Streptacidiphilus rugosus AM-16: one gene and its partner. The protein of the gene in region 1 interacts with the protein of each later gene in a pairwise test. Links are inferred from orthologs where the notes say so. Each region holds a gene or a part of one and is shown in the gene's direction. Other genes may lie near its edges.

Region 1 (14,976 bases):
CGCCGGGCGGCCGACCGGCTGCTCTGGCTGGAGCACGCCAGTTCGCCCCGGGGCGCGGTCACCCTCGACGCGGGTGCCGTCGCGGCGGTCGTGGAACGCCGAACTTCGCTGCTCCCCGCCGGTGTGACCGGAGTTGAGGGAGATTTCGCTGCGGGCGATCCGGTGGACCTTCTTGACGAAAACGGCCACATCGTCGCGCGCGGACTGGTCAACTTTGATGCAAGGGAGCTTCCCCGGCTACTCGGCCGGTCGACGCGGGATCTGGCCAAGGAGCTGGGCCCCGCGTACGAGCGGGAGGTCGTGCACCGTGACGACCTCGTCGTGCTGTCCGGCTGAGGGACGGCGGCGGCTGCCCGGACCGCGGGGACCAATCGCCGACAGGAGGCCGCCGGTGGGACGCAGGCGCCAAGGTGCGGGGCCCGTGGGCAGTGACAACGACGGACGCGGCAGGGAGCGCTCCGGGGTGGTGCTGACGAGTATCCAGGGCGGCGCAGCGGCGCCCCCTCCACCCGCGTCGGCCGGGCACGAGGGCCCGACGGAACGGGTCGCGCCGAGTTCGAGCGCGGCGGAGATCGGGCAGCGCGCCCGGATATGGCACGTCGTGCTGAACGTGGCGGGCCGGGTGACGCCGCTGCCGCAGCTGAAGCAGGGGCTCGAACAGCTGGCCCACGAGCATCCGCCCTTCCTGACCGCGCGCTATGCGGCGGACCACGCCGAGATCCGCTACTGGGAACAGGCGGACGATCTCCAGGACGCGGCGGCGATGGCACTGCGGCTCTGGGGCGAACACCGCGTCACGGCGGCGCTGCCGCCGTGGGAGGTGGTCGGTCTGGAAGTCGTGGACCGCCCGACCTACCACAAGCGCATCGCCGAGGGTTACGGCGAACCTCCTGCCTTCCTGGGCGGCGTCCACCCGTACTGACGGGCCCATGACGGCGACGCGCAGAAGTTGCACCATCCAGGGGCGCGAGGAACTGCGCGAGCAACCACCCTGTGCGGACGGCCCTGCTCGGTGAGGGCCGTCCGCTCGTCAGTGGCTTGTCGCGCAGTTCCTCGCGCCCCTGGGGCGCGTCGTGCGTCTCACACGGCGGAAACGGATCCGGGGGGTCGAGTGGGAGGGCTTACGCTGTGCGTATGAGCAGCCACTCCGCCGAGTTCCCCTCGCCCGACCTGCCGTCGCCGCTGCCGAAGTCGGCCGTCCTGCAGGCCGCCTACCGGGCCAAGGCCGCCGCCGCGACGCTCGCGCCGCTGCCGCGGACGCCGAAGGACGACGCGCTGCTCGCCATCGCGGACGCGCTGCAGGTGCGGACCAGGGAGATCGTCGAGGCCAACGCCGAGGACGTCGCGCGGGCGCGCGAGGCCGGGACGGACGAGGCCGTGATCGACCGGCTGACGCTGACCAGGGAGCGGGTCGCGGCCATCGCCGACGACGTGCGCCGGGTCGCCGGGCTGCCGGACCCGGTGGGGGAGGTCGTGCGCGGCTACACCCTCCCGAACGGGCTCGACGTGCGGCAGGTCAGGGTGCCGCTCGGGGTGATCGGCATCATCTACGAGGCTCGGCCCAACGTCACCGTCGACGCCGCCGCGCTCTGCCTCAAGTCCGGCAACGCCGTCCTGTTGCGCGGCTCCTCCTCCGCCATCGCGTCCAACCGCAAGCTGGTCGAGGTGATCCGCGACGCGGTCGGCGGCGCAGGCCTGCCCGCGGACGCGGTCCAGCTGGTGCCGGGGGAGAGCCGGGACTCGGTCCAGGAGCTGATGCGGGCCAGGGGCATGGTCGACGTGCTGATCCCGCGCGGCGGCGCCTCGCTGATCCGCACCGTGGTCGAGCAGTCCACCGTCCCCGTCATCGAGACCGGGACCGGCAACTGCCACGTCTACGTGGACGCCGAGACCGACCTGGCCATGGCCGTGGAGATCCTGATCAACTCCAAGGCCCAGCGCGTCAGCGTCTGCAACAGCGCCGAGACGCTGCTGGTCCACCGCGACATCGCGGACGCCTTCCTCCCGCTGGCCCTCGCCGCGCTCGCCGAGGCCGGGGTGACCGTGCACGCGGACCCGCGGGTGCAGGAGGTCGCCGAGCGCGAGGGCAGCAAGGCCGTGGTCGTGCCGGCGACGCCGGAGGACTGGGAGACCGAGTACCTCTCGTACGACATCGCCGCGGGCGTCGTGGACTCGCTGGAGGACGCGGTGGCCCACATCCGGCTCTGGTCCTCCGGCCACACCGAGGCGATCGTGACGACCTCTCAGGCGACGGCCCGCCGTTTCACCCAGCTGGTCGACGCGACGACGGTGGCGGTCAACGCCTCCACCCGGTTCACCGACGGCGGGCAGTTCGGCTTCGGCGCGGAGATCGGCATCTCCACCCAGAAGCTCCACGCCCGCGGCCCCATGGGTCTGCCGGAGCTGACCTCGACGAAGTACATCGTCACAGGGGACGGCCACATCCGCCGCTGACGCGCCGAACCCCGCAGAACCCGCAGACAAAGCGGGCACGCTGCCCTACGCTGATGCTGTGTCCGACGGTCCCGACCGCGGCTTCGACAGGGTCGAAGGCGCGGACGACGACGACCACGACCCGGCGAACGAGGAGTTCGCGGCCGTGGTGTTCGACGAGGCGTTCGTCCGCTCGGCACTGGTGCACGAGCCCTCGGCGCACGAGCGCGCCCTGGCCGGCGGTCCGACGCGGACGCCGCGCTTCGACTACGCCATGGTCGCGGACGACGAGGACGATCCGGACGGGCTGCCGCTGGAGCTCAAGCCGCTGCCCTACGAGCCGAGCCGTACCGGTGGCTGGCAGCGGATGCTGGCGCGGGTGATGCTCGTGATCATAGGGATCGTCGCCGTCCTGGGCGCCGCCGCGGCGGTGTACCGGGCGTCGGGCGGTTCGGCCCCGGGCACCACGCACGCGCCCGGCCCGTCGGCGCCGGCACCCTCGGCCCTCGTGCACAGCTGACAGCAAGCCATCGCACATGTGTGCCAGCATTTCGGGGCGAATGTGGCGTATGTCCCTTTTGTCTGTCGGCTGACGGACAATCAAGGTCAATTCTGAAACAGAACTTGTCGGGGCCGGGCCTCTCCACTGCCGCCGACGCGATTTACCCTTGAGACATGGGTGGCCGGGCAGAGCCCCCCGAGGGCGAGCCGGAGGGCGGCGCCGGGGGCGAGGACGAGTTCCGACCCGTCGTGTTCGACGAGTCGTTCATTCGGGCTGCGCGGATCCAGGAGCTCTCGGCGAGCGAGCGCCTCTCCGGCGCGCATCGCTCCGTCCGACGCCGCGGCTCGCGCGGGGGTCTGCCCCGCCAGGCGCTGGCGCTGATGCTGCTGATCGGATTCGCCTTCGCCACCGCCGTCTACATGGGGGTACGCCACCCGTACCCGACCCCGGTCTCCGGCGTCGCCGCCAACCTCAGCGTCCAGATCATCCCGCTGCAGCCCGGCCCCTCGGGCATCCCCACCGGCCGCAGCAGCGCGGCCACCGGCAGCCCGAAGCCGTCCGGCTCCGGCGCGTCGGCGGGCACGGCCTCAGGGTCCCCCGCGGCGGGCGCCGGATCGGGCGCGAGCGCCGGACCGACCTCGCCCTCGGGCTCCGCCTCGCCGACCGGCTCCTCCACGCCGAGCCTCGACCCCGCCTACGCCGGCCTGCCCAACGGCGAGTTCCTCGCCGTCGGCGACACCGGGTTCAACCTGCCGAACGTCCGGCACACCGAGCACTTCAACCACGACCAGGTGTTCTCCGCCCTGCAGACCGTCCAGGGCTACCTGAGGGCCTCCTCGCTCGACCACGACGTCCTGGTGGGGCACAGCACCGATCCGGTCAGGGACTGGATCTCCCCGGGCCAGTACCCGCAGTTCGACACCAGCGTGAACCACCCGGCCAACGACCAGCTGCACGAGGCCACCGGATGGATGGTCCGCTTCGATCCCGACAAGGTGCAGCTCGCCACCGACCAGGTGCTGGTGGCGCCCGGCAAGATCTCCTACCAGGAGCTGGACAGCACCACCCTCCAGGTGACCAGCGACTACACCTTCCTCTACGCCCTCAGCCCCAAGCAGGCGGCCTCGCCCACCGCGCAGCCCTCCGCCTCGGCCACGGCGACGCCCGGCGCGGGATCCGCCTCCGGCGCCCCGACGGCGACCCAGGCCGCTCCGGTCCCGATCGTCTACTTCGCCGTCCGCCGCTCGCTCACCTACTGGCTGACGCCGGACGACATCGCGGGGCGGCACGTCCAGCTCGTCGACTCGGTGGTGCAGGCGGGTGCGACCAGTTGCGACGCGGACAACAGCGCCTATCTGCAGCCGCTCTTCCCGGTGCAGCAGCACGCGGCGGCCAAGCCGAACGCGACCTCCGGCGCGACCGCCCGGCCCGGCGCGAGCCCGGGCGCCACGGCACCGGTCACGCCCAACGGGATCGACCCCTTCGACCACAACCGCAGCGCCTGGACGGTCTGCGGCCAGCTCACCCGCAGCCTGTAGCCGGAGCCGGAGCCGGAGCCGGAGCCGGAGCCGGAGCCGGAGCCCAAGGCCTGGGCCCGCCGCCCGCCGGAACATGCGAGAGGGCCCTCCAGCGCCGCTGGAGGGCCCTCTCGGCGGATCGGGCGCGCCGGTCCGTCAGGGACGGTCAGGACGCGCTGCCGCCGCCGTTCTCGCCGTCGGCCGGGGGCTGCTGCTCGGAGCCGGCGGTGCCGCGTCCGGCGAAGACGTCGCGCAGCTTGCCGCCGAGGTCCGCGGTGCCGCCCGCGACGTCGCGGATCAGGACCATCAGCGGGTCCTTCGTGTCCTTGAAGGACTGCGCGTACGAGTCCGCCGCCGCCTTGGCCTGCTCGCGGACCGAGGTGTTCTGGTCGTCCTCGCGGCGCGGGTAGGCGCCCGCCATGATCGAGCTGAACTCGTCGCTCTCGGCCCACTGCTTGATCTTCGCGACCCGGACCGCCGCGAACGGGTGCGACTGCGGCAGCACCTGCATCAGCTTGATCACGCCGTCGCGCAGGTCTCCCGCCCGGTCGTACTCCTCCGCCTGCTCGAGGAAGGCGTCGGTGTTCATCTCGTGCAGGTGGTGGCCGCCGGCCAGCTTCATCAGGCCGCGCATCGAGGCCTGCAGGTCCTGGCCGACCAGCAGACCCGCGCGGTCGCAGGAGAGCTCGGCCTTGCGGAACCACTCGTTGAGCGCGGTGATCAGCGCCATGATGGCCAGCCCGCCCAGAGGGATGAAGGAGATCCGCTGCGCGATGTTGGTCAGGATGATGAGCATGGTGCGGTAGACCGCGTGGCCGGACATCGCGTGCGCCACCTCGTGGCCGATGACCGCCCGCATCTCCTCCTCGTCGAGCAGGTCGACGAGCGAGGTGGTCACCACGATCACCGGGTTGTCCATGCCGATGCACATGGCGTTCGGCATCGGGTCCTGGGTGACGTAGAGCGGCGGCACCTTCTCCAGGTCGAGGATGTAGGCCGCGTCCCTGACCATCTCGTGCAGGTGCGGGAACTGGCGCTCGGAGGCGCGGACCGCGGAGGCCAGGAACATCAGCCGCACCGCGCGCTCGGAGACCAGGCCGCCGAGCTTCTTCAGGATGTCGTCGAAACCGCTGAGCTTGCGCAGCGCGACGAGCGCCGAACGGTCGGCCGGGTGCTCCCACGCCCGGGTGGAGATCCCGGGGAAACGCTTGCGGGTGCGGCTGGGCACGCTGCTGCTGTCGTTGGGCTGGGTCATCTGCTGCTTCCTCCCGGGACACAGCGGACCCGGCGCCTGCCACCGACCCCCGCTGTCCTGTGGACTGGACTGAAAGTCACTCCGTCACGCTGTTGCTCGTCCCCTCACGGGGGAGACGTTCCGGGCCGGTGTGAGGTTCCCGTAGGGACGGGGCTAGTCTCGATACGCGCCACCTCTCCGTTCGAAGGGCTTTCCCCATGCACACCACCGACGCGCTGCTTCAGCTCGCGGCCATCTCCGACGGCAGTGGACCGGGGTCGTTCCTGCGCTGGATCGTCATCGCCGCCATCGTCGGAGTGGTGCTCCTGGGGTGGCTGCTGCTGCGCGGCTACCGCGACTGACCGGAGTGCGTAGCATGAGCACCACCTGCCACATCTGCCACCGAGTCAGAAAGTCCGACCACTGATGACCTCTCCTGCCGCCACCGTCGCCCAGCTCGCCGAGGGCAACGGCCTGCACGACTCGCTCCAGCCGTGGCTCACCGGTGGTGGCGCCCTGCTGATCCTGATCCTGCTCCTGGTCGTCACCGTGAGCTTCAACAAGGACCGTTAGTCCCCGGTCCGTCACGGTCGGCAGTCGGGTCACGAGCGGACGGTCGTGGCCCGGCCGGATCGCGTAGGGTGACCGCCTATGAGAGAGCACGCCGAGTCTCCGGCCGGTGCCGAGCCCCAGAAGAAGCGGCTCGGGGTGATGGGTGGCACGTTCGACCCCATCCACCACGGCCACCTGGTCGCGGCCAGCGAGGTCGCCAGCCTGTTCCACCTCGACGAGGTGGTCTTCGTGCCGACCGGCGAGCCGTGGCAGAAGAGCGGCCGGCGGCCCGTCTCGCCCGCCGAGGACCGGTACCTGATGACGGTCATCGCCACCGCCTCGAACCCGCAGTTCTCGGTCAGCCGCATCGACGTGGACCGCAAAGGCCCGACGTACACCATCGACACGTTGCGTGACCTGCAGGCCCTGCACCCGGACGCGGACCTCTTCTTCATCACCGGGGCCGACGCCCTGGAGCAGATCTTCTCCTGGCGCAACGCGCAGGAGCTCTTCGACCTGGCGCACTTCATCGGGGTCACCCGGCCAGGTCACACGTTGACGGACCCCGGCCTGCCCGAGGGCGGCGTGTCGCTGATGGAGGTCCCGGCGCTCGCCATCTCCTCCACCGACTGCCGCGAGCGGGTCGCCCGGGGCGAACCGGTCTGGTACCTGGTTCCGGACGGCGTGGTGCGCTACATCGACAAGCGTCGCCTCTACGCCGAGACCGAGCCGGCCGACCGGAGCGGGCCGACCGAGGCGACTGGGATAGGGGCGGCGTGACCGGAACCGCAGACCGCAGGGGACCGGGGGGCCAGGAGTACCAGGAGTACTACGGCCAGGTGCCGCCGCAGCCCTCCTACCAGCAGGCGTACCAGGACCCTTACACGGGCGAGTGGGTCTTCCCCGAGCAGCCGCAGCAGGTCCCGCAGCAGCAGCCTGCCTACGACCCGTACGAGCAGCAGCAGGCGCAGCCCTCGCAGCAGCACGCGCACTACGGCGAGCAGGACCTGGGCTACGGCCAGGGCGGGTACCAGCAGCAGGGCTACGCCCAGCCGTCCTACGGTCAGCAGCCGTACGGCGGGCAGGAGTACGACCAGCAGGGCTACGCGCAGCCCGGCTACGGCCAGGAGCAGGGCTACTACGAGCCGGAGGCGTACCAGCAGCCGGAGCAGTACCGGCAGACGCCCGCCTACCAGCCGCAGCCGTCCCCGCAGGCACAGCAGCAGGCGCAGCGGCCCGCGCAGCGCCAGGCGCCGCAGCAGCCGTCCGCCGAGCCCGCCGCGGCCGCGCCCGGACCGGGCGCCCCCGGCAAGGGACCCGCCTACGCCACGGAGTCCTTCACCTTCGTCGACGACGAGGAGGAGTCCGAGGACGTCATCGACTGGGTCAAGTTCTCCGAGACCCGTGGCGAGCGCCGCGACGAGCGCCGCCGCAAGCTGCGCAGCCGGGCCGTCGCGGGCCTGGTCGCCCTCGCGCTGGTGGCGGTCGGCTCGGTCGGCTACCTCTGGGCCACCGGCAAGATCTTCGGCTCCCACCCGACCACGGTGGCCGCCAGCACCAAGCGCGAGGTCGTCGCGGTGCATCTGCACGACCTCAACCACAACATCTACAGCGCGCTGCTGGTCTCCGAGCCCTCGCCCGCCAAGGGCGTCACCCTGCTGCTCCCCGGCGACCTGGGCATCCCCTCGGACGGCTCCGGCGGACTGGTCACCCTCTCCTCCGCGGTGACCAACCAGGGCACCTTCGGCACGCGTACCGGGATCAACACGCTGCTCGGCACCGACATCTCGGCCACCTGGGACATCCAGACCCCGTTCCTGCAGAACCTGGTCGACCTGGTGAGCGGCGTCCAGATCGACTCGGACGTGGCGATCACGGTCAACGGCAAGCAGTTGGTCTCCCCGGGCCAGGCCACCCTGAACGGCGCCGCGGCGATGGCCTTCGCCACCTACAAGGCCAAGGGCGAGAGCGACGCGGTCCAGATGAAGCGTTTCGGCATCATGCTGCAGGCCCTGGTGAAGGCCATGCCGACGGATCCGACGTCCGCCGCCGCCCAGATCGACCACATGGGCGCGGTGGCCGACCCCTCGCTCTCCGACGCGGCGCTCGGCGCGCTGCTGGCCAAGCTCTCCACCGACGCCCGGGCCGGCGCGTACGCGACGGAGTCGCTGCCGGTGCAGTCGAACGGCACCCTCGGCAGCGGCGCCACCGCCATGGTCTCGGGGCTGCTGGACGGCAAGGTCAACAGCCAGAACGGCCAGCAGACGGCGGCCAGGGTCCAGCTCGTCGACGCCACGGGCAACAGCAAGGCCTCGGACTTCGCCCAGGCGGCGGTCACCAACGCGGGCTTCACGCTCGTCCCCGGCGTCACCAAGGCCGCGACCCGCGGCACCAGCGAGATCACCTACACCGACCCGACCCGCAAGGCCGACGCCCTCGGGGTGGCCACCAGCCTCGGGCTGCCGGCCACGGCGGTGCGGCAGGGCGCCGCAGGACAGTCGGTCGACGTGCTGGTCACCCTCGGAAAGGACTACAAGCCGAACGGCTGACCAGCAGGGACGCGTTCACGACGGCCCGCGGAGCAAACGGCTTCGCGGGCCGTCGGCGATTCATGAGATCCTGGAGGCATCTACCCCTTGACGGAAAGCATGCTGTGACCGCAACTGACCGGGCCCTCGAACTCGTCTCCACGGCCGCCCAGGCCGCCGCTGACAAGCTGGCCCACAACATCATCGCCTTCGACGTCAGTGAGGTCCTCGCCATCACCGACGCCTTCGTTCTCGCCTCGGCGCCCAACGACCGCCAGGTCAAGGCCATCGCGGACGAGATCGAGGAGAAGCTCGCCAAGGAGCACCAGGTCAAGCCCGTTCGCCGGGAAGGCGAGCGCGAGGGCCGCTGGATCCTGCTCGACTACCTGGACATCGTCGTCCACGTCCAGCACTCCGAGGAGCGCGCCTACTACAGCCTGGAGCGGCTGTGGAAGGACTGCCCCGAGCTGGAGCTGCCGGAGGACGCCAAGGCCAGCCGCCAGCGGGCCGCCGAGTCCGACGAGGCGCCGGTCGAGCAGCCGAGTGAGTTCGCGCACGTGGAGGCGGTCCTCGCCGCCGAAGCCGCGACGAAGGCGCGGCGCTGAGCGGCCGGGCCGGCGGGCGGCGCGTCGTCTTCTGGCGCCACGGCCAGACGTCCTGGAACCTCGAAGGACGGTTCCAGGGCAGCACCGACATCCCGCTGACGGAGACGGGCCTCGCCCAGGCGCGCCGTGCGGCGCGCCTGCTGGCGGCCCTGAACCCGGACGCCATCGTCGCCTCCGACCTGCAGCGGGCGTCCGCGACCGCGCAGCAGCTCGCCGAGGTCACCGGTCTGGAGGTCAAGCACGACCCCGGGCTGCGGGAGACCTACGCCGGCAGCTGGCAGGGCCTGACCAACGACGAGATCCGGGCGCAGTACGCCGAGGAGTACCGCCTCTGGAAGCTCGGCGAGCCGGTCCGCCGGGGCGGCGGGGAACTGCACACGGAGGTCGCCGACCGGGCGGTCCCCGTGGTGCAGGACGCCGTCGACCGGCTGCCCGACGAGGGCACCCTCGTCGTGGTCAGCCACGGTGGCACCATCAGGATGGCGATCGGTCGCCTTATCGGCCTGGAGCCGCACAGCTGGGAGGCGCTCGGCGGCCTCTCCAACTGCTGCTGGTCGGTCCTGGGCGAGGGCTACCGCGGCTGGCGCCTGGAGGAGCACAACGCGGGGACGCTGCCGGAGCCGGTGATCGGCGACGACACGTGAGCCCCTGGTCCGAGGGGGAGGGGCCGGATTTCGCAGTTCGGCCTCCCAACCGCTAAAGTCTTCCCTGTTCGCAGGTGCTCGCAGCGCGGGACGGACGCGGAACATGGGGCTGTAGCTCAGTTGGTAGAGCGCTTGCATGGCATGCAAGAGGTCCGGGGTTCAATTCCCCGTAGCTCCACGCAGAACAAGAGCAGAACAAAAGAAGAGCAGCAACATGGGGCTGTAGCTCAGTTGGTAGAGCGCTTGCATGGCATGCAAGAGGTCCGGGGTTCAATTCCCCGTAGCTCCACATCATCGAGAACCGCTCCCGGCCCGCGCCGGGGGCGGTTCTCGCTTTCCTCCCGTTCCTCGCCCTGCTCCCCGCGGGGCGTCAATGCGTGTGGTCGGTCACCGGCAGACCGGGATGGGCCCGCAGGTGTTCGATGCGGAGCCGGCTCTCCTCGTCGTTGGGCGTGTAGACGACCATCCGGGCCGTGGGCATACCCACCACCTGCAGGTTGGTCGCGGTCATCCGCAGCTCGCCCACCGCGCCGTGCCGGAAGACCTTCAGCCGCGAGGACTGCAGCGCGACGTCCTGCTGCGCCCAGATCCTGGCGAAGTCCTCGCTGGCGTCGACGAGATCGGCGATGAACCCCTCCCAGGCGGGATCGCCGACGTGGTCGCCGTAGTTGGAGCGCAGCACGGCGATCATCCGGGGCAGCTCCTCGTCCCGGTTGACGAAGGCGCTGCAGCAGTCGGGCACGACGGCGGCCGCCCACAGGGAGTTGCGCCGGTAGGCGTCCGAGAGCGTCGCCCCGGGGAAGATCGACTCGTAGGCGGCGTTCCAGCGCAGGATGTCGTAGCGGGCGGTGCTGATCGCCGCCGGCAGCGGATCCAGCGCGTCCAGGATCGTCTGGACCTGCGGCTGGGTGGCGCACTCGGAGGACTCGGGCGCGGCGGGCCGGAGCCCGGCCAGACGGAACAGGTGCGCCTGCTCGGCGAGATCGAGGTCGAGCGTCCTGGCGATCGACGCCAGCACCTGCTCGCTGGCGTTGATCGGACGGCCCTGCTCCAGCCACGTGTACCAGGTCACCCCCACGCCGGCGAGCTGCGCGACCTCCTCCCGCCGCAGGCCCGGCGTCCGCCGGCGCAGCCCCGGGGCCATGCCGACCTGCTCCGGAGTGACCCGTGCCCGGCGCGCCCTGAGGAAGGCGGCGAGCTGGCTGCGGCGATCGGTGGCGTCGGTCGTCATGGCCCCATCGTGCCGGACGTGACCGACACCGGGAGCGGCTGTGCTCGGCGGCCGAACTGATTGGTGGGCGGCCTCCGCCAGCGTGTACAGTAGGCACATCGCCGCGAGGCGTGCGGGGCTGTAGCTCAGTTGGTAGAGCGCTTGCATGGCATGCAAGAGGTCCGGGGTTCAATTCCCCGTAGCTCCACAGAATGGCGAGAGGGCCGGAATCCTGAACGGATTCCGGCCCTCTGCGGTTTTCGGTGGGTGCGCGAATTCCCGTGGGTCCGTGGGGATCGCGGTCTCCACGCGCGCGCCCGGCACGCCTGGGCCCACCGGACCGCCTCGCCGCCGCGCCACGGCCCCGGGGCAGTGCTCTCCGGACCACCGCTCCCGCGGCCTCACCGGGACGCCCCGGTCCGACCCGGCGGGCAGGGGCGAGCAGCTCTTCCGCGGCGGAGCCGGTGCGTCCGTCCCGGGTGGCCGACCGCCGCAGCTGCGCCGCCCGCTCCGTGACCGTCGCGATCCCGCGCCCGGCGCTACCCGCCGAGGCGCAGGGCCAGCGCCGGGCACTGGGCGACCGCGCGGTCGGCCTGGTGCCGCTGCCAGGGGGCCAGCGGCCCCTCGTCGCGGAAGACGGGGAAGCCGTGCGCGTCCAGGGCGATGAGGTCCGGCGCGAGGGAGGCGCAGAGGCCGTGACCCGAGCAGCGGGCCCAGTCGACCGCGAGCCGCTCGCCCGCGGGGTGCGGCAGCGGCAGCGTCGCGGACGTCTGCGGACGGCCGCAGCTCCCGGTCGACTCGTGGGCGGCGACCTCCTGGGCGAAGACGGTGAGCGCGGTGAGCACGAAGCGGGCCACGCCGTCCGGGTGGGCGCACGCGCCGCGTCCGCGGCCGATCGCCGCCGCGCGGCGGACCGCGTCGGCGGAGCCGATGCCGCGGGTCAGGTCGCGCAGCGCCTCCGCCGTCTCCGGCAGGCCACGGCGGCAGGGGCCGCACTGGCCGGCGGACTCGGCGGCCAGCCAGGCCGCGACGGCGGTGACCTCCGCGAGGGCGCAGGCCCGGTTCGGCATGGTGACGATGCTCGCGGCCCCGAGCGCGCCTCCGGCAGCGCTGAGCCCCGCCCGGGAGAGAGGGGTCCGGGTGGCCGTGTCGGGCGCCAGCCACGCGCCGTGGTACCCGCCGACCAGGACGCCCGCGCCGGGGTCGACGCCGCAGGCGTCGAGCAGGACGCCGAGCGAGGCCCCGGCCGGGACCTCCACGACGAGCGGCTGACTGGGGGCGCGGTTCATCGTCACCAGCAGCGTGCCCGGCTCGTCCGGCGTGCCGACGACGGCGTAGCCGTCGGGGCCGAGCCGTGCGGCGAGCGCGAGTTGGGCCCAGGTCTCGGCGTTGCTCAGCAGGGTGGGACGGCCGGCGACACCGCCGGGACCGCCCTCCGCGGCCCGGGCGGGCCGGGTGAGCGGGAGCGCGGCCTCCCCGTTGACGGCGCGGATCACCGCGCTGGACTCGCCGGAGACGAAGCGCTCGGGCAGGCAGAGCGTGCGCGTCGGTGCGGGCATCGACAGCGGGGGCAGCCGCTCGTCGATCGCCGCCGGGACCGACACCTCCGCCGCGCTGCCGCTCGCGACCGCGATCACGACCTCCACCGCGTTGAACGCGGCCGCGGCCAGGGCGACCCCGTCGAGCACCAGATGCGGTGCGCGGGCCAGCAGTGTCGCGTCCTTGACGCTCGGCGGCTCTCCCTCGGTGCCGTTCACGACGAGCACCGGAGCGCGCCCGCTGCGCCCCGCCGCGGCGAGCGCGGCGCGGGCCTTGCGGGCGAAGGGGAAGCCCGCCCCGCCGCGCCCGCGCAGATCGACGCGGTCGGCGAGGGCGAGCAGTTCGGCGCGGTCGAGGCCCGGCAGCGGTCCGTGGGTCCGCCGGTGCGCGGCGAGGTCCAGGCGGTCCCAGCGGTCCATACCGGCCGTCAGCCGGGCGGGCCCGAGGCGGCGAACCTCGGGCACGGTCAGCGCGTCGGTCACCGGCCCACCCACGCGTGCCAGTCCGGCACCCCGTCCGGACCGACGCCCTGAGCCATTCCCTGAGCCATGCCCTGACCCATTCCCTGACCCATTCCCTGGACCGGGAGCTGTCCCAGGAGCTGATCCATGTCCGGGCCCATCATCTGGCCCATGCCCTGGCCCATCCCCTGCACCGGCATCTGGGCCGTCGCGTAGGCGGGGAACTCGCCGCTGGGCCAGCCGGAGGACTGGTCCTGGTAGGGGGCGGCGGCCATCGTCGGCAAGGGCCGGCCGAAGGCGTCGGCGCCGGGGGACGCGGCCGCCGTCCAGTCGGCCGGCACCCCGGCGTAGGGCCAGGCCGGCATGGGGATGCCGTGCGGCGGGGTCTCGGCCAGGACGGGATGCTCGCGCGCGTCGGGCCACGGGGCGGAGAAGGAGGAAGTGAAGGGCTCCGCGGCCGCGGCCTGAGCCACCACCGGCTGCACCGGCTGCTCCAGAGGCTGCGGCGCCGGCTGCTCGGCGGGCTCCTCGGCGGCCCGCGCCGCGTAGGGGACCGGCTCGTGCTCGACCGAGAGCGAGCGGAGCGCGTTGAGGGCGGCCCGCGACGGGGCGGCGGGCGCGTGGGCGTGCAGGATGTTGCGCCGGCCACGACCGGTGCGGCGGTCGGTCGCGCCGAGCGCGCGCACCAGCAGGGCCAGGGCGACCATCGCCGCGCAGACCCCGTAGCTCCAGAGCACCCAGACCGCCGCGGCGCGTCCCGCGGTCAACCCGTGGGCGAGCGCCAGCGGCCAGCACACGTAGGCGGAGGCGTGCAGCACCCGCCAGAGCCAGGGCCGACGCGAGCCGGCGAAGCGCCCGCGAACCGCGCCCGTCGCCGCCGCCAGGACGAGCAGGTCGGCCGCCAGCGTGCCGAGGCCCACCGCGAAGGTCGCGCCTCCGCCGAACGGCAGCAGCGCGGCGAGCGGGGAGGCGTCGTTCTCGGCGACCTTGACGGCGATGTGCGTCACCAGGAACCCGACCGCGGCGACCGAGGTGGCGCGGTGCACCGACTGCGCCGCGACGCGCAGCCGCGGGGTGAGGACCAGCCGGTCCGTCGCCGCCAGTCCGCAGACCACCGCCGCCGTCAGCGACAACAGCGTGAAGACGCCGGCGAAGTAGTCCAGGAAGGCCATCAGCCGCTCGGCGGTGCCGGCCACCGCCGCCCCCGCGCCGCCCCCGCCGGCCGTCAGCGCCCGGACGGAGGTCGCGCCCACCGTCACGGCGGCGCAGACCGCGAGCAGGAACACCGGGAACGGCAACCCCCCGCTCCGCTGCTGCTTCTTCCTCAGCCTGTTCGTCATCTCCGGGGCCTCCGATCACTCGCGGACCGTGATGTCCGTGATGTCGTGGTGTCGTGATGTGCCCGTGATGCTAGCGAGACCTCTCCCCGCGAAACGACTGTCTGATGATTCGTTCGAAATCTGCACACTTTCGCCCTGTGGTGTGCACCATTTGCGCACACGCGCTCGAATCAGGCCAACATCAACCCGAACTGATGAATAATCAGGCCATCCCCGGCGCGATCAGCCGCACGCCTGCTGCGGGGCCCCTCCGTCGGCGCATCCTCCAGTGGATCGCGTACCGACAAGAGAGGTGTCCCTTCCATGCGTCGCTCCAGGCTCCTGGCCCTGGCGGCCGCCCTGCTCTCGGCAGGCGTCACGGCCGCGACCGCACTCCCCACCGCGGCCGGCGCCGCCGAAGCACGGCCTGAG
Region 2 (15,160 bases), on another replicon or contig:
GCACGTCCACCTGTATCCCGGCGCCTGGGTGACCCTGGGCAATCCCCACGACGGCCCCCGCCTCGACTTCGCGATCCCGGCCGGCGTCCCGACCGTGGCGGTGCTCCCCCATGACCCCGCTGCGACTGCTCACGAGCCCGCCGTCCCCACGGCGACGGCGGCACGTCCCTGGGAGGGTCCGCCGGCTGACGTCCCGCCGCAACTCCGTGGCGGACGACCGTCCGGGAGGGCCACCGGGGAAGGCCACCGCCGGACGGTCCACGAACTCTCCCCCGGCACGGGCTCGCTCCGCATCGGCCGCGCGTCGGACAACGACATCGTGCTCGCCGACCGCCGGGTCTCCGCCCATCATGCCGAGCTGCGCCGCCTGCCCGACGGCGGGTGGGAAGTCGCCGATCTGGGCAGCCATGCGGGCACACACCTCAACGGGCGGCCAGTGGGCGTCGAACCGATGGGCCTTCAGGACCGCCTGACGATCGGCCGCTCCTCCTTCGTGCTGGCCGGTGACGCTCTGCAGCACGCGACCGACGAGGGCCTGGCCGCCTTCTCGGCCCATCGGCTGACAGTGGGCGCCAAGCAGAAACACGGCAGAAGAGGGCGACTCAATGACGTCAGCTTCTCCGTGCCCTGCAGGACGCTGACGGCGATCATCGGCCCCTCGGGTTCCGGCAAGTCGACCTTGATGCGAGCCCTGACCGGCTATCACCCCGCCGACCAAGGGAGCGTGGTGTACGAGGGGGTGGACCTGTATCAGGATTTCGCCGAGCTGCGACAGCGCATCGGCGTGGTGCCGCAGTCCGAGATCCTGCACAAGGAATTGACCGTCCGGAAGGCCCTCGCCTATGCGGCCCGGCTGCGCTTTCCGCGCGGCACGCGGCGGGCGGAAAGGACACGCCGGATCGAGCAGGTTCTTCGCGACCTGCGTCTGGACGACCGCGCGGACCACCGCATCGCCCAGCTTTCGGGCGGCCAGCGGAAGCGGGTTTCAGTGGCCCTGGAACTCCTCACCAAGCCGTCGCTGCTCGTCCTCGACGAGCCCACCTCCGGGCTCGACCCGGGCATGGACCGTGAGGTCATGCAGACCCTGCGCGGTCTCGCTGACGACGGGCGAACCGTCCTCGTGGTCACCCACTCGGTGGCCGAACTCTCCATGTGCGATTACCTGCTGGTCATGGCGCCGGGCGGTTCGCTGGCCTACTTCGGCCCGCCGGGGGAGGCTCTGGACTACTTCGGCTATTCGACATGGGCCGATGTCTTCCAGGAGTTCGAGAGCCACCGGGACTTCGACTGGGCGGGACGATACCGCGCCTCCGCCCATTACCGGCTGTACTGCGCAGGCGCGGACACCTCGACGCCCACGGTGCCGGAAGCCTCCTCCCTCCGGCTCAGCCCGGCGCGGCCGCAGCGGTGGAGCTCCCAGCTGAGCACCCTGACCCGCCGCTACCTCTCGGTGATCGCCTCCGACCGGGGCTTCATGGCGTTGTCTCTGTTCCTGCCTCTGGTCCTCGGCGGGGTGTCGACGGTGATCCCCGACTACGGGTGCGGGCTGACTGCCTGCCCCGGTTGGGGCCGCAACGACTTCGCCGGGCTGATCCTCATGGTGGTCGCATTCGGCGCCTGCCTGTCCGGATCAGCCAATTCCGTCCGCGAGCTGATCAAGGAACGCGCGATCTACGAACGCGAACGTGCGGCGGGTCTGTCCCGCTCGGCCTACCTCATGTCGAAGGTCCTCGTGCTCGGCGTCATCAGTCTCGTCCAGGGGGTGCTGATCTCGTACGTCGCGTTCAGCGTCCGCAAGCTGCCCGGCACGGGCCTCGTCCTCGCGAGGCAACCCGCCGTGGAAATGGCCACCGGGGTGGTCCTGCTCGGCTTCGTCTCGATGTTGGTCGGCCTTGCCATCTCGGCTCTGGTCAAAACCGCTGAGAAGACGATGCCGCTGCTGGTCATGTTCGCCGTCGTCCAGATCGTCTTCACTGGCGCGATCTTCCGGCTGAACGGCAGACCCGTCCTGGAGCAGGTCGCCTGGCTGATGCCCGCCCGATGGGGAGTCGCAGCCGCGGGCGATCCCGTGGATCTCGCCCATCTGTCCCCTTTCTTCTCCCAAACCGGGGTCGAGGCGCCGCTCGACGCGTTGTGGGCCCACTCCGCGCCCGTCTTCCTGTTGAACTGCGGAGTTCTGCTCACCTTCTGCGTCGTGTTGACCCTGGTGATCCTGCGGCTCCAGCGCCGTCACGAACCCGAGATCATGCGCCAAGGCTGATCTTGCCTCCGGCAGCGCCTCGAGCCGGAACCCGCACCCCTCCTCCGATCGGGTGACAGAAGTCGCCCTGCCGCGCGCCGCTCGCAGAAGGCATGCAGACGGCGGCAGACTGAAGCTCTGGAACTGTGTACTGCTGCAGGCAGGGCCGAGAACGCGGGCTGCCGCACGGCGAAGGCCGTGCGGCAGCGGCCCATCCGTGCCCGACCGCCGGGCCCGTCATGCAGGCGAGGAGGTCGGCCGTGCCGTTGAGACATACCACCCTGATCACCAGCATCACCTGCTGCGCGCTGATGCTGGCGGGTGCCTGCAGCAGCTCGCACCCCTCAGGGGGGACCGGCTCCGGCAAGCCTGCCGCGACATCGGCGGCAGCGTTCGGTGGCATGGACGCGTTGGTGGCCGCGGCGAAGAAGGAGGGCAAGATCAACGTCATCGCACTGCCCCCCAACTGGGCCAATTACGGCAAGATCATCAATGACTTCCAGAAAAAGTACGGCATCCAGGTCGTGTCGAGTCAGCCCGATGCCTCCAGCCAGCAGGAGATCAACACAGCCAAGCAGCTGGCGGGCACCGACCGTGCGCCCGACGTCTTCGACCTCGGCCAGAACGTGGTGCTGGCCAATACCGGCATGTTCGCCCCATACCAGGTACAGACGTGGCAGGGCATCCCCTCGCAGCTCAAGGACCCGAGTGGGCTGTGGACCAGCGATTACGGCGGCTACATGTCTATCGGCTACGACGCCGCGAAGGTACCCGCACCCACATCAGTGCAGGATCTGCTGAAACCCGCCTACCGGGGCAAGGTCACGCTCGAGGGTGACCCGACCCAGGCCGCCGCCGGCTTCTACGGCGTCGTGGCCGCGTCGTTGGGAAGCGGCGGCTCCCCGGACAACATCGCACCTGGCGTGAATTTCTTCGCCACCCTGCACAAGGAGGGAAACTTCCTGCCGATCACTCCGACTCCCGCGACCATCGAGAGCGGCCAGACGCCGGTCGTGTTCAACTGGGACTACCTGAACGCCGCGACGACCGCCCAGTTCGCCGGCAAGATCGACTGGAAGGTCGTCGTCCCCAAGAACGCAGTCGTCGGCTCGTACTACGCCCAGGCGATCAACAAGAACGCTGTGCACCCGGCCGCAGCCCGACTGTGGCAGGAGTACCTCTTCTCCGACGAGGGCCAGAACAGCTTCCTGGAGGGCTTCGCCCGCCCGGTCCGCGCCGACACGATGCAGAAGGCCGGAACGCTCGATATGGCTGCTCTGGCCAAACTTCCGCCCCGCGCCGGAACTCCGGTCTTCCTGACACCGCAGCAGCTGGCCGCGGCCTCGGAGTACCTCTCGAAGCACTGGGCAAGCGCCATCGGGTGACCCACATGGCAGCCTCAGCTTCTCCCGCCGGGCCCGAAGGAGCCCCGCAGCGCCCAACGCACTCTCTGAGGAGCCGACTGCCCGCCCTCACCGCCTACCTGGGCGTTCTCCCCTTCCTGGCCTACGTCGGCGTCTTTCTGATCTACCCCACCCTGATCGTCGTCGTCGGCTCGTTCGAGGACAACGCTGGACGGCCCTCCCTGGACAACCTCCGCGTCGTGACCCAGGGCGTGTACCGGGAGGCGTTCGTCCGCACTATCGAACTGTCGGCTGCATCCGCGGTGATCGGCATGGTGCTGGGCTCATTGCTGGCGTGGGCGGTCTCCACCGCGAGACCGGACGGTGTGCTGCGCCGGGGGGTGAATTCCGCCTGCGGCGTCCTGGCTCAGTTCGGGGGTGTCACGCTGGCCTTCGCATTCATCGCGACCTTCGGCATCACGGGACTGGTCACGCAGTTCCTCCGGGACAACCTGAACATCGACATCTACTCCGGAGGGGTATGGCTCTACGACATCCCGGGGCTGATCTTCATCTACTCCTACTTCCAGATCCCCCTCATGGTGATCGTCTTCCTTCCCGCCCTGGACGGCCTGCGCCCGCAGTGGCGCGAGGCCGCCGCCAGCCTGGGAGGCACGCCCTGGCACTACTGGCGCCACGTGGCGGGCCCGATCCTGGCCCCCTCCTTCCTGGGCAGCGGGCTCCTGCTGTTCGCCAACGCCTTCTCCGCGTACGCGACCGCCGCCGCCCTGGTGTCCCAGGGGAACCCGATTGTCCCTCTGGAGATCCGGGCTTTCCTTACCAGTGAGGTGGTGCTCGGCCAGGAAAACGTGGGTAAAGCACTCGGCTGCACCATGATCGTGGTGGTGACCGTGGTGATGGGGCTGTACGGACTGCTGCTGCGCCGCGCCTCGCGGTGGCTGCGATGACCGGACCGCCGGACCTGAACCCAGCGCCACTCACCGCAGCCGGAGCCGTGCCCCCGCACGCCGGCAAACGGCGCGGCCTGCCGGGCCGGACACTGCTGCGCTGGGCGATCCTGCTTCCGCTAGGCGCGTTCTTCCTGCTCCCGCTGGCCGCCATGGTGGAATTCAGCACCCGTGAGGAAAACGGCAGACACGACTTCAGAGCCTGGGCCGCGATCGGCGACACCCCCGAACTGATCTCCGCAGCCACCACGTCGCTGTCCCTCGCAGGGCTCACCGTGGCCGGAATGCTGGTGTTGCTGACACCCACACTCGTCTGGGTCCGTCTGCGACTCCCCCGGCTCCAGCGACTCTTGGAGTTCCTGTGCCTGCTGCCGCTGATGATCCCCGCCATCGTCCTGGTCATCGGCATCGCCCCGATCTACACCAGGGTGGCCCAATTGCTGGGCGACTCGCCGCTCACTCTCGCCTTCATCGATATCGTGCTGGTTCTCCCGTTCAGCTACAGGGCCATCGACACGGGCCTGGCCGCGATCGACCTTCGGACGCTGACTGACGCCGCTCGTAGCCTGGGGGCCTCCGGGGTGACGGTGCTGCTGCGGGTTGTGGTTCCCAATATCCGCGGTGGCCTGGTCGGAGCGTCGTTCCTCGCGGTCGCGCTGGTCCTCGGCGAGTTCACCCTTGCCTCGCTGCTGAACTTCACCAACCTGCAGGTCGAGATCAACATGCTCGGCCAGACCGACGCCGAGCTGTCCGTCGCAGTGTCCCTCGCGGCAATTCTGTTCGCCTTCACCCTGCTGCTGGCGATCTCTTTCGCCGGACACCGCACCAAGGAGGGTGTCAGCGATGGGTCACCTTGAGCTCCACGCGATCCACAAGTCGTTCGGCGGGACCAGCGCCTTGGCAGGCCTGGACCTGGCCCTCGCCGAGGGCGAGTTCGTCAGCCTGCTCGGCCCGAGCGGCTGTGGCAAGACCACCACCTTGCGTATCATCGCCGGATTCGAGACCGCCGACAGCGGGCAGGTCGTCCTGAACGGCGCGGACATCACCCGCACAGCGCCGAACAAGCGGGACATGGGCATGGTCTTCCAGAGCTACAGCCTCTTCCCCAACATGACGGCCCTGGGAAACGTCGAATTCGGGCTCCGGGTGCGCGGCCAGCGCCCCTCCCGCCGCCGCGCTCGGGCTCTGGAACTCCTCGAACTTGTGGGGCTAGCAGCCCAGCCCGGACGCTACCCCAACCAGCTCTCCGGCGGCCAGCAACAGCGCGTGGCGCTGGCCCGCGCGCTCGCCGTGGCTCCGAAGATCCTGCTGCTGGACGAGCCGTTGTCCGCGCTCGACGCCAACGTCCGCGTCGCGCTGCGCGAGGAGATCCGCCGCATCCAGACCGAATTGGGGACCACGACCTTGTTCGTGACGCACAATCAGGAAGAGGCCCTCTCCATCTCCGAGCGGGTGGGGGTGATGGCGGCCGGCAGGCTGGAACAGCTGGCAGCCCCCTCGACGATCTATCGAGAACCGGCGACCTCGTTCGTGGCCCAGTTCGTCGGAGCCAACAACTTGTTGCCGGCCGTCACCGAGGGTGCCCACGTGGTGGTGCGAGGGCATCGCATGCCCGTACCCGCAGCCGCCGAGTTCGCCCCCGGCACACCGGTACAGCTGGTCGTCCGCCCCGAGGAGATCACCATCGCCACCACCGAAGGCTCCCCGGACGAGAGCCTGACCGGCACCGTGACCGCCCGCAGCTTCCTCGGCCCGGTGACCCGCCTGAGTGTAAGGCTGGACCCATCGGCTGAGGAACAGACCGTACGGGTGGACATCCCCTCCTGGCCCGCAGACCAGCACGGCACCGGCACCCGGGTGTCACTGCGGCTGGAACCGGACACGCCGCTCGTTTTCCGCGCATAGGCAGACCCCCGGGACGCCTGCCTCGGGTTCAAAGGATTCAGCAGATTCGTCGGAAGGTGACAGCCATGGGCGGAACGTCCCTCACCACTCTGGACCAGACCATCGGCCCCGGCCGGATCCTGCGCCGGGGAACCGCGCTCCCCTACCGGTGGTTGGAGCATCGCGCCGGCGAGCCCCACCTGGTGCGCAACAACCTGGTCGGTCCACGCTGGCAGCCGCCCGCGCCTCCCGACCGCCGACCTTTGCTCTGCTTCGCCCACATGACCGACCTCCAGATCGCGGACGTTCAATCGCCCGCCCGGTTCGAGTTCTTCCAGCGCGAGTTCGGCGATCCGCGATTCGCCGCCCTACTGCCGGTGCAACGCCCGCAGGAGGCGCTGGTCGTGCACGCCGTGGAGGCCCTCGCGCGCACCCTCCGCCAACTGAACGGCGGCCCGGTCACCGGTACCCCGTTGACCATGGCGGTCATCACGGGTGATGCGATCGACAACGCCCAGTGGAACGAGCTCCAAATGTTCCTTGCCCTCATGGACGGCGGCCGTGTCCGGCCGGGATCCGGCGGTCCGTCCTACGAGGGAGTGCAGAGTACCGACTGGCCCGACCAGATCTTCTGGCGGCCCGAGGGGGAAAGTCCCCACGGTGTTGACCTGTGGACCGGGCAGTACGGTTTCCCCTCCTACCCCGGCTTGCTCGACGACGCGCTCACCGAGTTCGACACACCCGGTCTGGGGTTCCCCTGGCTGGGCTGTTACGGCAACCACGAAGCGCTTGTCCAAGGTGTCGGGGCGCAGACCCGGCACGTGCTGGAGTACCTCGTAGGGGGGCGCAAGCCCGTCGACCCGCCCGAGCAGCTGGACCGGGACCGGGCACTGGAGATGTTCATCAGATGCCCGGAAGCCTTCTTGACGGGTCGGCAGTTGCCTGTCACACCGGACGACGCGCGGCGGGGCATCACCCGTGCCGAATTCGTCACAGCGCACTTCGGTGCCGGCCATCCGCATGGGCACGGCTTCACCAGCGACAACATCCGCGACAGCTCGGCCTACTACGCGTATGACGACCCTGCCTCCGGGGTACGCCTGATCTGCCTCGACACGGCCTGCCCACAAGGCGGCGCTGACGGGGTCCTGGACGCGGTACAGGAGCACTGGCTGGAGCAGCGGCTCATCGAGGTGCACTCCCGCTACCGGGCGGGCGACAGTCGCGAGGCACGCAGCTCCCACGAGGACCGGCCGGTCGTCATCCTGTCCCACCACGGTCCCGACACCTTTGCCGACCGCCACGCCCTGCCCGACCGAGCTCAGGAGCCCCGACCCCTGGTCCAGGGAGGGGAGCTGGTCGCACTGCTTCATCGATTCCCGAACGTGGTGGTGTGGCTCAACGGCCACCGGCACATCAACCAGGTCCAGCCGCGGCCTGACCCGGCCGGATATGGAGGTTTCTGGGAGGTGACAACAGGCTCGGTCATGGGCTGGCCGTCCCAGGCACGACTTGTCGAACTGGTCGACAACGGCGACGGGACCCTGTCTGTGGTGTGCACGATGGTCGACCACGACTCTCCGCTCAGCCCGAACCTGGCACAAGGGCGGGCCCGGTTGGCCTCACTCCACCGCGAACTCGCCGCCAACGTGCCGTGGGGCGTACCAGGCACCCCCTTGGCGGGCACGCCGGGTGACCGCAACGTAGACCTCCCGGTGCCGATTCGCAGTAGCACGACCGCGCGGCGCAGCAGCGGCGCCAGGAGCACCTGACGGTGCCGCCAGGGTGGCCCTGTCTCAGAACTGGAGCGACTTGGTCTGGAGGAACTCCTCCAGGCCGTGCCGGCCCAGCTCGCGGCCGACGCCGGAGCCCTTGTAGCCGCCGAACGGGGCCAGCGGGTTGAACCGGCCGCCGTTGATGTCGATCTGTCCGGTGTCCATCCGCCGGGCGAAGGCGACGGCGGTCTCCTCGTCCGCCGCCCAGACGCCGCCGGCCAGGCCGTACTCGGTGCCGTTGGCCAGCTCCAGCGCGTGCTCCTCGTCGCGGTAGGCGAGCAGGCACAGGACCGGTCCGAAGATCTCCTCCTGGGCCACCGTCATCTCCGCGGTGACGTCGGCGAGCACGGTCGGCCGGACGAAGTAGCCCCGCTCGCAGCCCTCCGGCGTCTCGACGCCGCCGGCGACCAGGCGCGCCCCGGCGTCCAGGCCCTGCCGGACGTAGCCGAGCACCCGCTCGCGCTGCTTGGCGTTGACGACAGGACCGACCCGGGTCTCGGCGGCGGTCGGGTCGCCGGGCAGGTACTTGGCGGCGGCCTTCGCGGCGATCGCGACGGCCTCCTCGTACTGGTCCTCGTGGACCAGCAGCCGGGTCCAGGCGCTGCAGGTCTGGCCGGAGTTGGCGAAGACGTTGCCGATGTTGACGTTGACGGCCCGGGCGAGGTCCGCGCCGGGCAGCACGACGTTGGCGGACTTGCCGCCCAGCTCCAGGGCGACCCGCTTGACGCCGCGTCCGGCCTGCTCGGCGATGGAGCGGCCGACGGCGGTGGAGCCGGTGAAGGAGACCAGGTCCACGTCGGGGTGTGCGGCGAGCGCGGCGCCGGCGACCGCGCCGACGCCGGTGACCAGGTTGAACACCCCGGCCGGCAGCCCGGCCTCGTGCACGATCCGGGCGAAGAGCCGCGCGACGAGCGGGGTGTCCTCGGCGGGCTTGAGCACGACGGTGCAGCCCGCGGCCAGCGCGGGGACGACCTTTGCGACGATCTGGTGCAGCGGGTAGTTCCACGGCGTGATCGCGGCGACGACGCCGGCGGGCTCGGCGTAGACGGTGGAGTTGCCGACCCGCTCGGTGAACTCGAAGTTCGCGAGGATGTCCAGGTAGCCGGAGGCCACGCCGAGCGGGAGCCCGGCCTGGACGGCGGTGGCGAAGCCGATGGGCGAGCCGAGCTCGGCGGTGACGGTCTCGGCGATCTCGCCCTGGCGGGCGGCCAGGCCGTCCCTGATCGCGGTGAGATACCCGAGCCGCGTCTCGGGGCTGGTCGCCCCCCACCCCCGCTGGGCGCCGCGCGCGGCGGCGACGGCGGCGTCCACGTCCTCCGCCGTCCCGGCGGGCACGACGGCCAGGATCTCCTCCGTGGCCGGGTTGACCACCTCGATCCCCTCCGCACCGCGGGAGGGCTGCCAGCTGCCGCCGATGTACTGGTCGGTGTAGATCTCCACCGGGTGTCCCTCCGGGCCGTCGTGCGGTCACGCGCCGATGCCGTGATGGGAGAAAGATGGACCTGTTCCGCCAGTCAATGCCTTCGATCGGACGAGTGCAAGTTCCACCGACGTGTCCCACTCCCCTTTCGACGGCACACGCGCTCGCGAGCGAGGATCGGAGAGGCCAAGGACATCAGACGGGGCGAACGGCACGGCGCGCCCGAAACTGAGAGCCGGACACAATATCGTGACTGCCGACAGGCGGGCAGGCCAAGGGGCTGCCGAGAAGAGAGCTGGTATCGAAAATGGAGTCGGCATACTCCGGATTCGTCGGGCGCAGCACCGAACTCACCGCGTTGGCCGAGTGCGCTGTCCAGTGCGCGGCGGGTGTGCCGTGGTTGGTGGTGGTCGAGGGAGAGGCCGGCATCGGAAAGACTGCCCTGGTACGGCAGGCATTGACCGCCATGCAGGAGTTCGAGCAGTGGTGGGCGGGCTGCGATGCAGGTGAGAAGGACTACCGCTTCGGTGTCGTGGGCCAACTGCTGCACCGGGTACCACGGGCGGAACTGCAGGACTACTCCATGTTGCAGCGGGTCGTCGATGCCGCATCCGCGCCCGAGGTGGGGAGCCAGGTGCTGAGACTGCTCGGGACCCTTGAGGAGCGACGACCCATCGTGCTGGTGGTCGACGACATCCAGTGGATCGATGAGGAGTCGATGGCCGTCCTGAGGTTCCTGGTACGGCGCTGGTGGACCGAGCGGATCCTAATCGTGGTGACGAATCGGACCGCGCCCGCAGGGACGGCGCTGGCCAGGGAGCAGGCGGCTGGCGTCACGGGTCCTAAGCGTCTGCTGAAGGGTGTCGAGCATGCCACTGTGCTGTCCCTGGACGGGCTGGGCCGGGAGGAGGTGGAGGCCCTGGCTCGTACGAAGGGTACGGCCGAGCTGAGCGCGCAGGCGGCGGAGCGGCTGATCAGCTTCACCGGCGGCCATCCGCTCTACCTTCAGTCGTTGTTCTCCCAGGCGTCGCCGCGGGCACTGGCCGATCCACGGAGCTCCCTGCCGGTGCCTGGATCCCTCGCCGCGGTTGTGCGCCAGATCCTCGCCGGACTGGGCGAAGACTCCCGCAGCCTGGTGGAGGCATTGGCCGTTCTGAACGCCCAGGTACCCCTCGGGGTGGCCGCGCAAGTCGCGCAGATCCCGGATGCAGCCGCGGCGCTGGGGCCTGCGCTAGCTTTGGGCCTGCTCGAGTGGTGGCCCGACATCCCCAGCACGCCGGTCCGTTTGCGGCACGCCCTGCAACGCGATGCGGTTTACGAGGCGATCCTGCCCACGCGCCGACGCCAACTGCATCGTGCGGCAGCGCCCATGGTGGACGTGGGCGCTTCCTGGGCGCACCGGGTCGCCGCCGCCGATCATGCGGACGCTGCCTTGGCCGATGAGCTGCAGGCCGAGGCCCAGCGGCAGGCGGCCGTGGGCCGGGCTGCCCGCGCCGCCACCCTCTTGCTGTGGTCAGCGGATCTGTCCGAGCAGCTGCCCGTCCGGGAGGGGCGCATCTTGACCGCAGTCACTCAACTGTTGCAGGCCAGTGACTACGAGCGGGGGTTCGCTTTGGAGAGCGCGATCGAGCAGTGCGCGCCGTCGGCGGCGCGCAGCAGCGTCCTGGGCCGGCTCGCGTTCGGGCGGGGTGCCTACGCGATGGCGGAAGACCTGTTGACCACAGCAGTCGCTCAGGCGGGCAGGGCGGGAGACACCAAAACGGCGGCCCTTGCCCTGGCCTGGCTCGGAGGGGTCCATGTCTGGCAGAACCGAGGGGCCGACGCGTTGCCGCCGCTGTGTCAGGCTCTGGAGATCGGCCCTCCCGACCCCCAATTCGTGGGATACGCCGAGTATCTGTGGGTGTTGGCCTCGGAGTGGGTCGACGGGGCTGGCGACACCTTTCGGGGCTTCGAGGCCCGCCACCCGAATCTGCCTGCAGATTCCGAGGCCGTGCCGCTGGAGGACAGTTCCCTGCTGCGAGCCAGAAGTATCGCCCGGGGTGCCATGGGCTACCTGCGCGGTGCCACGGAGGACCTGGTCACGCTGACCGGACGACAGCGTGACGGGCATGTGGCCGATGTACGGGCCACGGACTACTTCATGCTCGCCTCTCACCAGTACTGGTCGGGGCAGTGGGAGGAGGCGCTCATCAGCGCCGAACGGGCGCTTGGTTTGGCAGCCACCAACGGACCGCTGTCGGGTCAGGCGCCCGGGCAGGCGGTGGCCGCCATGGTGGCCGCAGGACAGGGGCGCTGGCAGGCTGCGGAGAGGCACTGTCGGGCGTCAGCGGAGGCGGCGCGTGACAGTGCTGTGTTCGCTGACATCGTCTATCCGGCTTTCGCGACGGCGGTGCTGGCCCAGGCGCGGGGCGAGCGCGAGGGGATGTTCCGGGCGCTGCAGCCGATCCACGACGGTCCCCAGGTGGGGTCCGTGTTCTCCTGGCGGTTGATCTGGATGCCGCTGTTCGCCGAAGGTCAGATCAGCGTCGGTGACGTTGAGGAGGCCGCCCATACGCTGGTGCGGATCAAAGAGCTCGATGTCCCGAGCCTGCGCGTGGGCATCCGGTGGCTGGAAGGACTGGTGGCGGAGGGCCGACGGGACCTGGAGGCGGCGGAGAGCTGCTATCGCGAGGGCATTGCCCTTCCGGCGGCACGGGACGACATGCCGCTGCACCGGGCGTTCATTGAGCACGCCTACGGCCGTTTGCTCGCCGAGAGCGGCCGGAGGGATGTCGCCACAGAACATCTGCGTGCCGCGCGCAGTCGTTACGACGCTCTTGGTGCGGTCCCTTTCTCTCAGCGCCTCGATGACATGCTGGCTGCCGGCGGATCGTCCAGCACGCGGCAGGGCTCGCGGGGGGCGCTGGCCGAACTGACCGACCGCGAGCGCGCGGTCGCGCACCTGGCCGCGCAGGGCCTGACCAACCAGGAGATCGCCAAGGAGCTCTACGTCAGCGCCAAGACCGTGGAGTACCACCTCGGGCACGTCTACACCAAGTTGGACCTCCGCTCGCGTCGACAGTTGCGCACTGTGATGGCCCCGGCCGGCTGACAGGCACGTCCGTCCGGACCCCGGCAGCCCGGGCCGCGATCCCAGTGCCGCACAGATCTGCCATGATCCTTTCGGGTTGGCGGGACCGTCGCATGACAGGTTCAGCCAAATGCCCTCGGGAAGAGCTGCTCCAGGACATGAACCGTCGCCTGGCTGTCGACGTGGTGGAGGCCTCGGATTCCCAGGCGAGCCGCACCGTCGAGGTTCGGCCGGAGATCGTCGATCATCAAGCAGTTCTCCGGTGCAACGCCCAGGCGCTCGCACGCGATCGCGTATATGCGGCTGCCGGGCTTGCGCTCACCGACCTCCCTGGAGACAACCACGACATCGCACAGGGCTGCGAGGTCGACGCCCCGATAGAGTTCGTCGCCGATTGCGTTGGACACCAGCGCCACCGGCACGCCCGCAGCATGCAGGCGGCTCACCGCCTTCACCATGCGCTCGTCCGGCCGGATGTCCGCGTTGATCGCGGCCAGCAGGCCCTCCGCCTCCACGTCGGCCCCACGAGCCCGAAGGGCGGCCGCAAGGCGGTCCTCGAAGCGCGCCTGCGAGAGTCGTCCGCACTCGTGATCGACCAGCGCCTGGTGGACGCCGGCGTCCTCCAACAGCAACGACTCCACCGTGAACGGGTCGCCCACTACGCGCGCTGAGTAGGCCCGAAACGAGACGAAGACGTTGGTGGTGAGCACCCCGGCGAAGTCCGTGAGCACGGCCTTCGGCGGCGCGGCGGGAACGGTAGCAGGCATGACGACGGCTCCTCTGGTTCCAGCGGCGAAGAGGGTGCAGTGCCTGGCGTCGGGCCCTTGCCCCCACATAGTGAGCGTCATTGCCAAGCTGAGCTGCCGCAACCACAGCACCGCCGGCCACGAGTCCGTCTGTCTCCGCACCCAGCACGCCGTCGCACCTGCCTGCGGCCGCGCCACAGCGGCGGTTGCGGGCCTCGGGCAGCGCGGCGCACCGGCGAGCGGGGCCAAGGTCCCCGGCGGCCAGGGCGGCCGCGGCCGCGTCGACGGCTTGGCTGTTGTCGCACAGCACCAGCACCTTGCGGCCGGGGTGCCGTGACAGCAGATGGCGTGCCGCTTCACACAGTGCAATGAGTTCGGCTTCACCGCTGCTGGCGGCATAGGACACCCCCCCATGCATCGCTGCCGTCCGAAGCGGCCCATCCCCAGCCGCAGGTGGCGGAATCCTGACCACCTATCGCTGCGTCCGCGACCGCCCAGACGAGATCCGCATGCAGATCGGTGAGCAGGGCGTAACGGGTGGCGGGATCCGCGTGCGGCCGCTCGGGGGCGCTCTCGAGGGACGCCGTAGCCGCGCGCGATTCGGCGGCGAGGTGGTGATGACACGAAGGGCAGCCGCTGGCGGCATGCATACACACGTGCTCATGCCGGGAGACCAGGGCGGTTATCGTGCAGGCCAGTTCTGGGTCAACCGCTGCGAGCCGGCCGAAGGCCTCGTGGAGCAAGCCGGGCAGGTCGGGGACGAGTGCTCGGCGGCGGGCACAGTGATCGGCGTAGACGCGAGTCAGGTAGCGATGGTGGAGTCGTCGGGCCTGGTAGGCGCGCATGTTGAGTGTGGCCAGATCAGCATAAGCGCCGCCCAATGCTTCCACCGCGGCGCCTCGGGACAGGTAGGGCGTAGCCAGTGCCTTCCGCTCGGCCTGTGCAACAGCGTAGCGGCCCCAAGCCCGGGCCGTCGGGGCCGACGATGCCCAGCGTTCGACAACGGCGTCGTGGGCAAGGTGCGGATTCTCAGCCTCGCGAGCGTCGCGCAGAAGGATGTCAACGAACTTGCGATCGGGAACAGCGAGGAGTTCCGCAATCTCGTCCGGGACGGCAGAGGGGCGTGGCTGAGCACCGTCGCGTGTAGCGAACAGGGCTGGGCCGTTCCACCACTGCCACACCTCATGCGCTGGCATCCTGAAGACGTCGGGATCGATTCGGCGGTCCAGGAGGATCGAGTCGACGGTGTCTCGGTACCGGTTCGGGTCCATGGCGCGCCACACGCGCTCCGGGAGCGGAACGTCGATCTTCCGAATCACGCGCGGGGTTGGCGGGTCGGAGCGGCCGTTCTCCTCCGTAGTTGCGAGGGAGACTACCCGCTTGCGGCGACCTTGGCATGTGCAAGTTCGGCGGTCGAGAGTGCGGCTGTCCTACGGTCGGCGGCGATGTTCAGAGCCTCCACGGCCGCAGTCCCCTGCGAATGGCCGAGGCTCTGGAAAGCGGCGGGCGGTGAGGGCACACCGTCCGCCCCGCTGACTAGCTGCGCCGTCACGCTCCTGCCTCCCTCGCCGTTGCCGTTGCCCGGGAGCGGCCCTCGTACTGTGGCGTGGCGCCGGAGTGCCGACGTGAGGCGCAACGATTCTACCTGCCATCCAAATGCACGCCTCCGCGCACTCACTGCCTCAAGGGACCGGTGCTGGGGCAACAAGGCCAGT

Evidence for each region.
Region 2: the proteins of BS83_RS20825 (region 1) and BS83_RS02065 interact in binary tests that used the Escherichia coli proteins (3 or more experiments, as listed by UniProt). The link is inferred for Streptacidiphilus rugosus AM-16 from one-to-one orthologs.

The regions. Positions count from the first base shown.
Region 1 is NZ_JQMJ01000004.1:2,572,157-2,587,132, reverse strand. Bases 479-3,294 are described here. They hold BS83_RS20825 (glutamate-5-semialdehyde dehydrogenase), read left to right. Parts: upstream 479-1,134; coding sequence 1,135-2,454; downstream 2,455-3,294. Other genes in these bases: BS83_RS46560 (SCO2583 family membrane protein), read left to right, coding at 3,109-3,294; BS83_RS20820 (SCO2583/SCO2584 N-terminal domain-containing protein), read left to right, coding at 2,513-2,953; BS83_RS20830 (hypothetical protein), read left to right, coding at 479-922. Also shown: proB (glutamate 5-kinase), read left to right, coding at 1-336; more of BS83_RS20830, read left to right, coding at 422-478; more of BS83_RS46560, read left to right, coding at 3,295-4,473; BS83_RS20810 (M48 family metallopeptidase), read right to left, coding at 4,619-5,707; BS83_RS46555 (hypothetical protein), read left to right, coding at 5,905-6,048; BS83_RS46550 (hypothetical protein), read left to right, coding at 6,113-6,259; nadD (nicotinate-nucleotide adenylyltransferase), read left to right, coding at 6,338-7,018; BS83_RS20800 (LCP family protein), read left to right, coding at 7,015-8,787; rsfS (ribosome silencing factor), read left to right, coding at 8,892-9,371; BS83_RS20790 (histidine phosphatase family protein), read left to right, coding at 9,368-10,015; BS83_RS20775 (helix-turn-helix transcriptional regulator), read right to left, coding at 10,386-11,246; BS83_RS20765 (NADH-quinone oxidoreductase subunit NuoF family protein), read right to left, coding at 11,765-13,246; BS83_RS45575 (hypothetical protein), read right to left, coding at 13,243-14,565; BS83_RS20755 (S53 family peptidase), read left to right, coding at 14,869-14,976. UniProt on the Escherichia coli protein: Catalyzes the NADPH-dependent reduction of L-glutamate 5-phosphate into L-glutamate 5-semialdehyde and phosphate. The product spontaneously undergoes cyclization to form 1-pyrroline-5-carboxylate.
Region 2 is NZ_JQMJ01000001.1:459,571-474,730, reverse strand. Bases 4,425-7,424 are described here. They hold BS83_RS02065 (ABC transporter ATP-binding protein), read left to right. Parts: upstream 4,425-5,393; coding sequence 5,394-6,455; downstream 6,456-7,424. Other genes in these bases: BS83_RS02060 (TIGR03767 family metallophosphoesterase), read left to right, coding at 6,521-7,424; BS83_RS02070 (ABC transporter permease), read left to right, coding at 4,547-5,407; BS83_RS02075 (ABC transporter permease), read left to right, coding at 4,425-4,550. In the rest of the region: BS83_RS02085 (ATP-binding cassette domain-containing protein), read left to right, coding at 1-2,260; BS83_RS02080 (ABC transporter substrate-binding protein), read left to right, coding at 2,479-3,624; more of BS83_RS02075, read left to right, coding at 3,630-4,424; more of BS83_RS02060, read left to right, coding at 7,425-8,206; BS83_RS02055 (aldehyde dehydrogenase family protein), read right to left, coding at 8,231-9,649; BS83_RS02050 (ATP-binding protein), read left to right, coding at 9,937-12,720; BS83_RS02045 (HAD family hydrolase), read right to left, coding at 12,822-13,466; BS83_RS44915 (hypothetical protein), read left to right, coding at 13,537-13,782; BS83_RS02040 (hypothetical protein), read right to left, coding at 13,826-14,764. UniProt on the Escherichia coli protein: Part of the ABC transporter complex CysAWTP involved in sulfate/thiosulfate import. Responsible for energy coupling to the transport system.